DNA from 2 places in the Rhizobium sp. WSM1328 genome. Region 1 is predicted to be linked to the other one. Evidence: riboswitches for the same ligand, from Rfam matches in the RefSeq annotation. Region 1 holds a riboswitch; the other holds the start of a gene.
The links. A riboswitch is a leader RNA that binds a small molecule or an ion and turns the genes downstream of it on or off. The one in region 1 is predicted to bind thiamine pyrophosphate.

Region 1 (5,521 bases):
TGCCGGGTCGAGCTTACCGATCACACCGGCCTCGGATTTCAGGAAGTGGCCCTCGATCAATGCCTTCTGAGAAGCCTTTACCAGTTCCGTATTCATCAGTGCGCCGTTGCTTCCAGAGATCAACAGGTCGCAGGCTTCGTCGGGATGGTCGACGGAGTAGGCATAACCCTTTCGTGTCGCCTGGATGAAGGCGCGGGCGTGGTCCCGACTTGCGGAGAGATAGGCGTCGCTGGAGACGATGACCGTCGTCTGCTCGTCGGGAATGCCATAATCGGAATAGTGGAAGCGGCCGATCTTGCGGTTTTCCAGTTCGGCAGCGATGCCTTCCCAGGTGTAGATCTCCAGCGTGAAATCGATCGAGCCATTGTCCAGCGCCTCGTAAGCGGAGGTGCCGAGGGTGACGGTCTTGACGTCGCCTTTGCCGCCGTCATTGCGGATCATCGCCGAGATCAGCGCGCTCTCCCAGGTGCCACCAAAGCCGCCATAGGTCTTGCCGTCGAGGTCTTTCGGGCTCTTGATGTCGTCGCGTCCGCCCTTGAAGATCAGGCGTGCGGTTTCCGTCTGGACGACGCCGTAGACCATCTTCACGTCACCGCCGCCAGCGCGTTGCGTCAGCGTCTCGATCTCGCTGCTGATGCCGAAATCGGCAACGCCGTTCGACACCAGCGTTCCGGCGCTGGTATCGGTGAAGGGAAGAATCTCGACATCGAGCCCGGCATCGGCATAGAAGCCCTTCGCCTTGGCGACATAGATGCCGATATGGTTGGTGTTGGGCGTCCAGTCGAGCGCGATGCGAACCTTTGCGGGCGCCGATTGGGCAAAGGCAGTGCGGCCGGCGACGCTTGCCGCGATGGCGGCGAAGATCGTCTGGCGACGGGTGAGAAGCAGCATGGTGACCTCCTCAGGTCTCTAGAGCATGATGCCGAAAAGTGTGAGCGTTTTCGGACGACATCATGCTCTAACTCTTTAAATTAGAACAGGATTCAGATTTTAGGCCGACCGACCTAAAATCATCCTGTTCTAGCGGATGAAGCAGGGTTTGCAGGATTTCGGTTTCGATCGCCTGGGCCGCCGGCGAGCCGAGATCGGCGATGCTTCTCGGACGGGGCAGGGGAACGCGGAATTCACGGATAATACGCGCTGGACGGGCCGAAAGCACGTAGATCCGGTCGGAGAGGAACACGGCCTCGCGAACATCATGGGTGATCAGCAGCGCCGTCCAGCGGTGCTCGGTCCACATGCCCTGCAGCCATTCCTGGATCTGCGTACGCGTCAGCGCGTCGAGGGCGCCGAAAGGCTCGTCGAGCAGCAGCATGTCCTGGGTCTGGACGACGGTGCGCAGCAGCGCGGCGCGCTGGCGCATGCCGCCTGACAGCGCGGAGGGATAGTGTTGCTCGAAGCCTGCAAGGCCGAAGCGCTCGAACAGCGGCGCGACAGCGGCGCGGGCCGCGCGACGGCTCATGCCTTTCACTTCGAGACCGAGTGCTGCATTGTCGATGATCCGGCGCCAGGGCATCAGCGCATCGCGTTGCGGCATGAAGGCGAAGGAATGCGGCGCCTGTTCCAGCGGCGCGCCTTTGAAAAGCATGGTGCCGGAATCGGGCCGAAGCGCCTGGGTCAGCAGTCGCAGCACCGTCGATTTTCCGGAGCCGGATGGGCCAACGATCGAAACGAACTCGCCGCTTGCGACAGCGAGTGAAATGTCGTCCAGCACCTTCATGCCATCGAAGGACTTCGAGATGTTGCTGAGTTCAACCATTGCATCGCTCATCGGCGCTGCTCCCCGGATGGCTGCCAGGGCATAACGAGGCGCTGGATCATCAGCGTCAACCCGAAGAGGCAGAGTGTCAGCACGGCGCTGACGATGACGGCGGCGAGCACGAGATCGGGACGGAAGTTGTTCTTGGCGTTGAGGATATAGATGCCGAGGCCGCGGGCGGCACCGGCATATTCGGCAAAGATCGCGCCGACGACGGCATAGGTGATCGAGATCCGCAGGCCGGCGAAGAAATAGGGCAGCGAGGAGGGAAGCCGTGCCAGACGGAAAATGCGCCAGCGGCTCGCCTTCATCGAATACAGCAATTCGGCGATGTCGCGGTCAGTCGATTCATAGCCCTGCAGCAAGGCGACGAGCAGCGGGAAGAAGGTGACGAGCGCCACCAGCAGGATCTTCGGCAACAGGCCGAAGCCGAACCAAAGGACGACGAGGGGGGCGATCGCCACCAGCGGCAGGGTCTGGCTGGCGATGAAGACCGGCAGCAATGCCCGGCGCATGAAGGGCACGAAATCCATGAGGATCGAGGCGGCGAAGGCGAAGGCCAGCGACAGGGCGAAACCACCGAGTGTCGCGCCGAGCGTCGGCCAGGTATTGGCAATCAGTCCCTCGCGGTTCAGCCAGCCCTGCATGACGATGCGCGAAGGCGCCGGCAGGATGGACGGTTTGATGCCGGAGAGATCGACATAGAGTTCCCATGCCGCCAAAAAAACGCAGCCGGCGAGCAAGGCGGGTATGCCCCGGTAGAGAGCGGCGCGGAGCGCGGCAAGGCGCGAATCCGATGGTTGTGGCAGTGTCATCAGCGTTCGTTTCAGGCTTTCGTCGGGCACTGCATAATTCCTGAATTCGGAATCGATTTAAGGATAAAATATGCAGCAATTTAAAGTGTTACAGCGTCCTTGGCGCGTCTGAAAAGACGCGCGGCGCTGTATTGGCGGACACTGTGATGTCGAGCGTCACATGTCCCTCGGGGTCGCCGAAGCGAAGGAAGGCCTCACGAATGGTGGAGAAGACCGCGCCGGCGTCGCCAGAGAGCCTGGTGCAGAAATTCTTGGCACGGTCGAAGGTGCCGGAGCGCTTCAGGAAGTCGATGCAGCCGTAGATCTCGTCCATATGGGTACCGGTTCCCATGACGTAGAGCGAGAATTGCGCAGCGGTCGGCTGTCCGGTCTCGGCGGTGGTTTCAACCGCGGCAAGTGCGGCTGTTATACGCTCGGCAAGCGGCTCCGCCTGGCCGAGGGAGGGGTTGACGCCGCAGATGGCGTCGTCGGGCTCGCCGGGGCAGCCGCGTGAAATCGCAGCGGACAGCACGCAATGCTCGCCGGTCTTTGCGGCAGCGACGAAAAGGTCGTGCATGGCGGCGAAGAGAATGTCAGGCGGGCCGACCAGCAGTGTGGAAATGTCATCGGTCTCGATGCGCAGCCGGTCGCGATAGGGATCGAGCGCCGTGACGGCATCGAGAATGATGCCGACGAAATTGTCGGACATCGGATAGAGTGACACTTGTGCGCCTGAGAACATCTGAACCTCGCTCCGCTGGCATTACCCAGATCAGCTTTGAAGGGTCCAGAGGCTTGCGCCTCACATCTCAGCCCCGGCAATACGGAGCCCCCCTGTTATTTGCGCGGAAACTATCACCGGGGTTTTCTCCCCGCAACCGCAAAATTGCGAACCCGTCCGTGCGGTCGGAATGAACCGGATGTGACGGAAAACACCCGGGCGGAGGATCTGCCCGGGTGTTCCCAATGGTTCCGTACCTGCCGGGAACGGAACCGGAGCTTTCTGGCTCAGGCGGCTAGCGCATAACCCCGAAAATCGGAATCGATTTTCGGAAAGGATTATGAGCAGATTCAAAGTGATAGAGCGTCCTTAGCGTGTCTGAAAAGACGCGCGGCGCTCTATGTCGGCATAGGGACGATTGCTGCGGGCGGTGACGAGCGCCTGCGTCCACCATTCCAGCCTCGCCATCATCCGATCGAGCAAACGCATTCCATCGGCGGGATTATCGAGTCGTCCGTCTGGATCGAAGCGGTTCCAAGGTGCGGCAAAGCTGACCGAATCACGGATGGTGACGGCGTGCAGTTCGGCGAAGACCAGCCGCAGCTGTTCGACGGCGCGCAGGCCGCCGGATATGCCGCCATAGGAAACGAAGGCGACCGGCTTGCCCTGCCAGGGCTCGAAGAAGAAATCGATGATCGATTTCAACGGGGCGGTGAAGCTGTGATTATATTCCGGCGTGACGATGATGAAGGCGTCGGCCATGCCAAGCCGTCCGGCGAGCCTGTCGACTTCTAGGTGCGTCACATCGCGGTTGGCCGGCAGCGCGAAGTCGAGCGGGTCGATGATGTCGATATCAAACTGCGGGAAGCGGAGGAGCTCCTGCGTCAGCCATTTGACCACCCGGTCGCAGATGCGGCCCTCTCTCGTGCTTCCGTAGATGACAGCCAGCCTGGTGGGTGTTTGCATGCGTCGCTCCTTGTTGCGATTGGACTTTACGATTGCAGGAGCAAGGGTTATAAAACCTCAACTAATCTTGAGGTCAAGAGGCGATGGATACAATTCCGGCAGCGCCGCTCGGCAAGCTCCTGACGGTCGGCGAAGTGGCGGCGCGCAGCGGCCTGGCCGTCTCGGCGCTGCATTTTTACGAGACCAAGGGGCTGATCTCGAGCATCCGCTCCCGCGGCAATCAGCGGCGCTATGGGCGCGATGTGCTTCGCCGGCTCGGCATCATCAAGGTGGCGCAGCGTGTCGGCATTCCGCTTTTGGAAATCCAGGCGGCGTTCGAGTCCCTGCCGCAGGGACGCACGCCGACCGTGGCCGACTGGCAGACGCTGTCGGCGCTGTGGAAGGATGATCTCGACGCGCGAATCAGGCGGCTTAGCCTGCTGCGCGACCGTCTGACCGGCTGCATCGGCTGCGGCTGCCTGTCGATCGAAAGCTGTCCGTTGCGCAATCCCTGTGACCGGCTCGGCAAGGAAGGGCCGGGCGCGCGACTTCTGGAGGCCGAAAACTAGTCTTCCGCCGGAAGGTACGTCTTTCCGGAAAGATCGATGCGCGCCTTCCTTTCGGTCGGCGCGCTCATATGTTAAGGGCGAATGACACAACCGGCGGCACTGTCCGCGAGGAGGACGGCTTCGTGTTCCATCCCAGACTGTTCGAAAATCGCAATGTTGTGGTGACCGGCGCCGGCCGCGGCATCGGCCTTGAAGTGGCCCGGCAGTTCCTGGACTGCGGCGCGAAGGTGATCGTCCATACCGGGCGCAAGCCGGGACGCGACCTGCCGGATTTCCTGCTGACGGCTGAATCCGAAAGACGGGCGCTGCTGCTTAATGCCGATTTCTCTGCAGTCGGTGGCGCAGCGCAATTTGCCGAGGATACTCTCGCCTTCTTCGATAAGGTCGATGTGCTCGTCAACAATGCCGGCACCATGCTTGGTCGTTTTCCCGCCGCCACACTCACCGACGCAGAATATGAGGCGGTCGTGCGGCTCAACCAGACATCGGTGGTGGCGCTGACGCGGGCGCTGCTGCCGGCATTGAAGGCGGCCGAGGGCGCTGCCATCGTCAACACGGTTTCGATTTCGGCGCTGACCGGCGGCAGCCCCGGTTCCTCGATCTATTCGGCTTCGAAAGCCTTCGTTGCGACCTATTCCAAGGCGCTTGCCCGTGAGCTTGCACCGGACGGAATCCGCGTCAATTGCGTGTCGCCAGGCACGATCGAGACGGATTTCCATGAGCGCTATTCCTC
Region 2 (5,521 bases), on a different replicon from region 1:
CCTTTTCTTATCCGGTGAGAGATGAGGTGCTGGTCAGGAGACCAACGCGCTTGCAAACATGTCTTCGACTTCCGCATGGGCGGCGCGGACATCGATCTTGAGATTGCCGAGGCGGGCCTTGCCGGCGGCGATGCGCTTGAGGGCGGCTTCCGTCAGCGGGCGGGCGGCCTTGGCGGCGGCTTCGCTTTCCGGAATGTCGCCGTGGCTGTGGAGCGCAATGTCGTAACCTGCGTCGAGCACCTGTTTGACGCGTTCCGGCAGGGTGCCGGAGAGCGACTGCATGAAGATGCAGTCGGAAATCAGCACACCCTCATAGCCCATGTCGTTGCGGATCACGTCATGCATAACAGGCGAGACCGACGCCGGCAGCTCAGCGTCATAGGCCGAGTAGACGACATGGGCGACCATGGCCCAGGGCGTATCCTTCAGTGCCACGAAGGGCTTGAAATCGGTGGCGGTGAGCGTCTCGCGGCTGGCGTCGACGACCGGACGCTCCTTGTGGGAATCGAGCGTTGCGCGGCCATGGCCGGGTATATGTTTGATGACAGGCATGTTGCCGGTCTCGAGCAGGCCATCGACCACCTCGCGGCCGAGGGCAGCGATGAAGTCGGGATCGGGGCCGAAAGAGCGGGCGCCGATGACCGCACTCGTCGTCTCGAAGACGAGGTCGAGAACGGGCGAGCAGCCGCTGGAAAGGCCGAGTTCCGTCATCATCGCGCCCATGGCCTGGGAGGAAAGGCGCAGTGCTTTTTTGCCGAGATCGAAATCGCGGCGTGCAAGTTCGGAAAACTGGCCGAAACTGCGGAAGAGCGGCCAGGGGCCGGCATCGAGATGCTGAACGCGGCCGCCTTCCTGGTCGGTGAAGACAGGCGCGTCGTCGCGGCCGACGGCTTCGCGGAAGCGGTCGATCAGGCGCCTCGTCTGCTCCGGCTCGCGCTGATTGCGCCGGCCGACGAAGAGGCCGAGCGGATTGGTTTCGCGAAAGAGGGCGAATTCCTCATCCGAAATAGTGGGATTCGGAAGGCCGACGAAAAGGGCGAGCGGGGTCGAGGACAATTCTGTAACTCCGGGATCAGATGGTCATTTCGGCGTGCTTCTCAGCATGCCTTCGTAGATGCCCTTGTCGGGGGCGGGGATGATGGTTGCACCTGCGTTCCTGGCGTAGAAATCGACCGGGCCGGCATCGCCGATGAAGGCATAGGCGTGGCCGAGCGTCTTCATGGTCTGAACGCAGGCGGAAAAGAGGGCGAGCCCGATGCCCTTGCCGCGGGCGTCGGGATCGACGCCGGTCGGGCCGAAGAAGCCGCGCGCCGTCGTGTCATAGCAGGCAAAGCCCAGGAGCTTGCCGTTTTCGACTGATATCAGGCAGGCAACGGGCTGGCGGGAGAAGGCGACCGCGACTTCGCTTGCCCAGTTCTCGCTGAACCGTTCGCGAACCCAGCTGACGATAAGATGCAGTTCCGGGGGGAGGCCGGACGGATGGAGACGCCGACATCGCCGGCTTTGCGTTTCAGGTCGGCGAGCTGAGTGGAATATAGGCTCACAAGCAGGTCTGGCACCCGTCACTCCTCCAGTTATTCCGTTATTGCGGAACATATCCCCTTTTAGTGTCATAGACTTGGCTATCTGGCCGGGCTTGTCAACATGGTTTTTCAAACGGCCAAAGGCGCGACCCGCCGCCGCCCTCCGCGGTTTCGACGCAAAGTAGGTGCCGGACACAAAAACGGCCCGGGAAGGCCGGGCCGTTGTCGATTGGCGGAATATTGGTGGAACGAGCGCCTATTCGCCGTCTTCCCAAAGCGCATGAAAATGCTGCACCGGGCCGTGGCCGGAGCCGACGCTTAGGTGTCCGGCAGCGGCGACCGCGCCGGCGAGATACTCCTTGGCGATGGCGACGGCCTCTTGCGCCGAGGCGCCCTTGGCGAGCTCGGCCGCCAGGGCGCTGGAGAGCGTACAGCCGGTGCCATGGGTGTTCTTGGTCGGCACGCGCCTGGCTTCGAACCAGTGCAGGCCGGCGGCAGTGGCAAGCACGTCAGGGCTCTCGTCGCTGTCGAGATGGCCGCCCTTGACCAGCACTGCGGCCGGTCCAAGCGCCCGCCAGCGCTCGGCCTGCGCCGCCATCTCCGCCCGGTTTGTCGCTACCGGCTGGTGCAGTAGGGCGGCGGCTTCGGGCAGGTTCGGGGTCAGCAGCGTGGCAAGCGGCAGCAGCCGGCGGGTCAGTACGTCGACCGCTTCGGGCGCGAGCAGAGCGGCTCCACCCTTGGCGATCATGACCGGGTCGATAACGATCGGAATGTCGCGGTGGTCAGTCAGCGCACCGGCAACGGCTTCGGCGATGCCAGCATTGGCGATCATGCCGATCTTGACGGCGTCGACGCGGACATCGGCAAAGACGGCATTAATCTGGTCGGCGACGAATTGCGGCGGCACCAGATGCACGCCGCTGACGCCTTGCGTGTTCTGCGCCGTCAGCGCGGTCAGCACCGCCATGCCGTAGACGCCGCGGGCGGAAAAAGCCTTGAGATCCGCCTGGATGCCGGCGCCGCCGGAGGGATCGGAGCCGGCGATCGAGAGAACGTTGCGGATCATGCGCGCACCTTTCGGATTTCTGCGGCGATGCGGCGCGTGGCCGCTTCGGGGTCGGGCGTGCCGCAGATGGCGGAAACGACGGCAAGCCCCTTGGCGCCGGCGGCGAACACTTGGGCGACATGATCCGCCTTGAGCCCGCCGATAGCGACGGACGGCACCGGCGAGGCCTTCACCAGCCTTGCAAGGCCGTCAAAGCCGATCGGCTGCTTGTGGTCGGCCTTGGTCGGCGTCGCAAACACTGGCCCGACGCCCGTGTAGTCGACGAGATCAGGGTCGACCGCGTTCGCAAGCGCCTCGCTCTCGACCGACAGGCCAAGGATCATGTCGGGGCCGATCATCGTCCGCGCTCTCATCGCATCCATGTCCTCCTGGCCGATATGCAACCCGTCAGCGCCGATGGCGATGGCCGCCTCGACATCGTCGTTGACGATGAGGAGGGCGCCGGTTCCATCCAATGCCTGTTTCAAGGCACGGCCGGTCTCGATCATCCCGATGGTGCCGGCATGTTTGTCGCGCAGTTGCACCATGGTGGCGCCGCCGGCAATGGCAAGGCGCGCGGTCTTGACCATGCCGATCCCGGCGCAAAGATCGGGGTCGAGGACGAGATAGAGCGAAAGGTCGAAAGCCTTCATGCCGCTGATATCCTTGCCCTGGCGTCAAGCGTTTCGGCGTCGAGCGCGGCCAGCGCATCGAGGAAGCGCCAGGAGAAGGAGCCGGGCCCGGCCGCTCCAAGTGCGGCCTCCTCGCCGGCGATGGCGAAGGTTGCAAGTGCCGCAACCGTCGCGCCGAAGATATCCTCAGGTGCCGTCGCGGCAAAGGCGCCGACGAGGCAGGTGAGCGAGCAGCCGAGTGCTGTGACCTGCGGCATCAAGGCCGATCCGCCTTCGATGCGCACGGCCCGCTCGCCGTCGGTGACGAAATCAACCGCGCCGGTAACGGCAACGACCGCCCGCTGCCGCTCAGCGAGCCATCGCGCCGAACCTTCCGCCTGTTCGACCGGGTCGCGGCTGTCGACGCCCTGGCCGCGGCTCTCTCCGCCGGCCAGCGCTATAATTTCGGAAGCGTTGCCGCGGATGATGGTCGGACGCAGCGCCAGGAGGTCGGCGACCGCGTTGCGGCGGAAAGCCGTCGCATAATGGGCGACCGGATCGAGTACCCAGGGTTTGCCGGCGGATGTCGCCGCCTTCGCCGCCGCCTGCATGCCGTCGATCCATTGCGTCGACAGCGTGCCGATATTGATGGTCAGCGCGCTGGCGATCCCGGCGAATTCGCCGGCTTCTTCGGCGGCATGCACCATGGCGGGCGAGGCGCCTGATGCAAGCAGGACATTTGCGGCGATGTTCATGGCGACGTAATTGGTGATGCACTGAACGAGCGGCGGCTTCTCTCGCATCGCCTTCAGCATCGCTCCTGGTGTGGTCATGGTCTGCATATGGCCCCTTTCAGGCGGGGGCGGGCACGGGGCGGTTCGTGCGGGCGATGCCGCGACCCCGAGCGACTCCCTCCGCCGGCATTATCCGGTTCAGGTTCGAAGGGTGCTTCTCAGCCCGTCTGTCGACGGGCGCCCCTGTCTCTCATCGCGCTCTTTTTCGCAGAGAACGGGGCTGATGTCACCCCGAAAATGACAATCCTGCGACCGACGCAGCGGCGCGTCTCTCTTACGAAAGGGTCAGCCGACGAGATGCCGGCGGATCGGCTGCTGCAGCACGAGCTTCGGCAGCAAAGCGCTCCTCGTCGATACTCTAGTCATGTCTCAAGCCCTCAATCACGCATGCGCTTCCCTACCGCGATAGACCTCGGGATCGGGGATCGGAACTGCGGCGATCAGTGCGCGGGTGTAGTCATCCTTAGGGTTTTCGAAGATATCCCGCCGTGTGCCGGTTTCGATGATGCGGCCGGCGCGCATGACGGCGACGTTGTGCGACATGCGCTCGACCACCGCCATGTCGTGGGAGATGAAGAGATAGGCGAGCCCCATCGTCTCCTGCAGTTCGAGCAGCAGGTCGAGCACCCGGGCGCGCACCGACACGTCAAGCGCTGCGACGCTCTCGTCGGCGACGATCAGCTTCGGCTCCAGTGCTAGCGCCCGGGCAATACAGATGCGCTGGCGCTGGCCGCCTGAAAACTCGTGTGGATAGCGCGTCGCCGCATCAGGTGTCAGGCCGACCCGGCGCAGCAGTTCGGCGACGCGGTCCTGCCGATCGCTGTGGTTGCCGATACCGTGGATGAGCATCGGTTCGCCGATCGCTTTGCCGACGGCCATGCGCGGGTCGAGCGAGGCATAGGGATCTTGGAAGATCATCTGCGCCGAGCGGCGCACGGGCCGCATCTCGCGCTGGCTGAGGCCGGCAATGTTGCGGCCGTCGATCAGGACGTTGCCCTGGAAGGGGATGAGACCGAGCACGGCCTTGCCGGTCGTCGATTTGCCGGAGCCGCTTTCGCCGACGAGACCGAGCGTTTCACCCGGCAGGATATCGAAGGAGACGCCATCGACGGCTGCGACCGGCGGCTTGCCCTTGAAAAACCGGCTTGCGGCATTGCCATAGGTGACGGTGAGGTCGCGCACGTTCAGAACCGGCGTGCGGTCCGGATGCAGCGTCTCGATGGCGCGCTCAGTGATGCGCGGCGGACGGTCGGTGCCGGCAAGCTCGCCGAGCCGCGGGACGGCGGCGAGCAATTGCTGGGTATAGGCCTCCTTCGGTCGTTGGAAGACGGCGAGCGCCGTTCCCTGCTCGACGATCCTGCCATTCTGCATGATGACGACGCGGTCGGCCATTTCGGCGACGACGCCCATGTCATGGGTGATCAGGATGATCGAGGCGCCGAATTCGCGCTTCAACTCGCGCATCAGTCTGAGGATCTGCGCCTGCACGGTGACGTCGAGTGCCGTCGTCGGCTCGTCGGCGATCAGCACCTTCGGCCGGCAGGAGAG

Region 2: it holds a riboswitch for thiamine pyrophosphate, as region 1 does, so the genes downstream of both, thiM (hydroxyethylthiazole kinase) here and AC2444_RS19895 (YkoF family thiamine/hydroxymethylpyrimidine-binding protein) in region 1, are expected to answer to the same signal.

The regions. Positions count from the first base shown of each region.
Region 1 covers NZ_CM172788.1:3,992,717-3,998,237, reverse strand. The annotation lists gene AC2444_RS19910 (ABC transporter substrate-binding protein) at 1-891, opposite strand, end outside; gene AC2444_RS19905 (ABC transporter ATP-binding protein) at 959-1,771, opposite strand; gene AC2444_RS19900 (ABC transporter permease) at 1,768-2,574, opposite strand; gene AC2444_RS19895 (YkoF family thiamine/hydroxymethylpyrimidine-binding protein) at 2,663-3,295, opposite strand; TPP riboswitch at 3,286-3,399, opposite strand; gene AC2444_RS19890 (NADPH-dependent FMN reductase) at 3,644-4,240, opposite strand; gene soxR (redox-sensitive transcriptional activator SoxR) at 4,324-4,788, shown strand; gene AC2444_RS19880 (SDR family NAD(P)-dependent oxidoreductase) at 4,911-5,521, shown strand, end outside.
Region 2 covers NZ_JBYGKO010000004.1:479,538-485,058, forward strand. The annotation lists gene AC2444_RS33470 (glycoside hydrolase family 3 N-terminal domain-containing protein) at 34-1,056, opposite strand; partial or broken gene AC2444_RS33475 (GNAT family N-acetyltransferase) at 1,081-1,559, opposite strand; gene thiD (bifunctional hydroxymethylpyrimidine kinase/phosphomethylpyrimidine kinase) at 1,780-2,589, opposite strand; gene thiE (thiamine phosphate synthase) at 2,586-3,221, opposite strand; gene thiM (hydroxyethylthiazole kinase) at 3,218-4,021, opposite strand; TPP riboswitch at 4,072-4,168, opposite strand; gene AC2444_RS33495 (ABC transporter ATP-binding protein) at 4,355-5,521, opposite strand, start outside.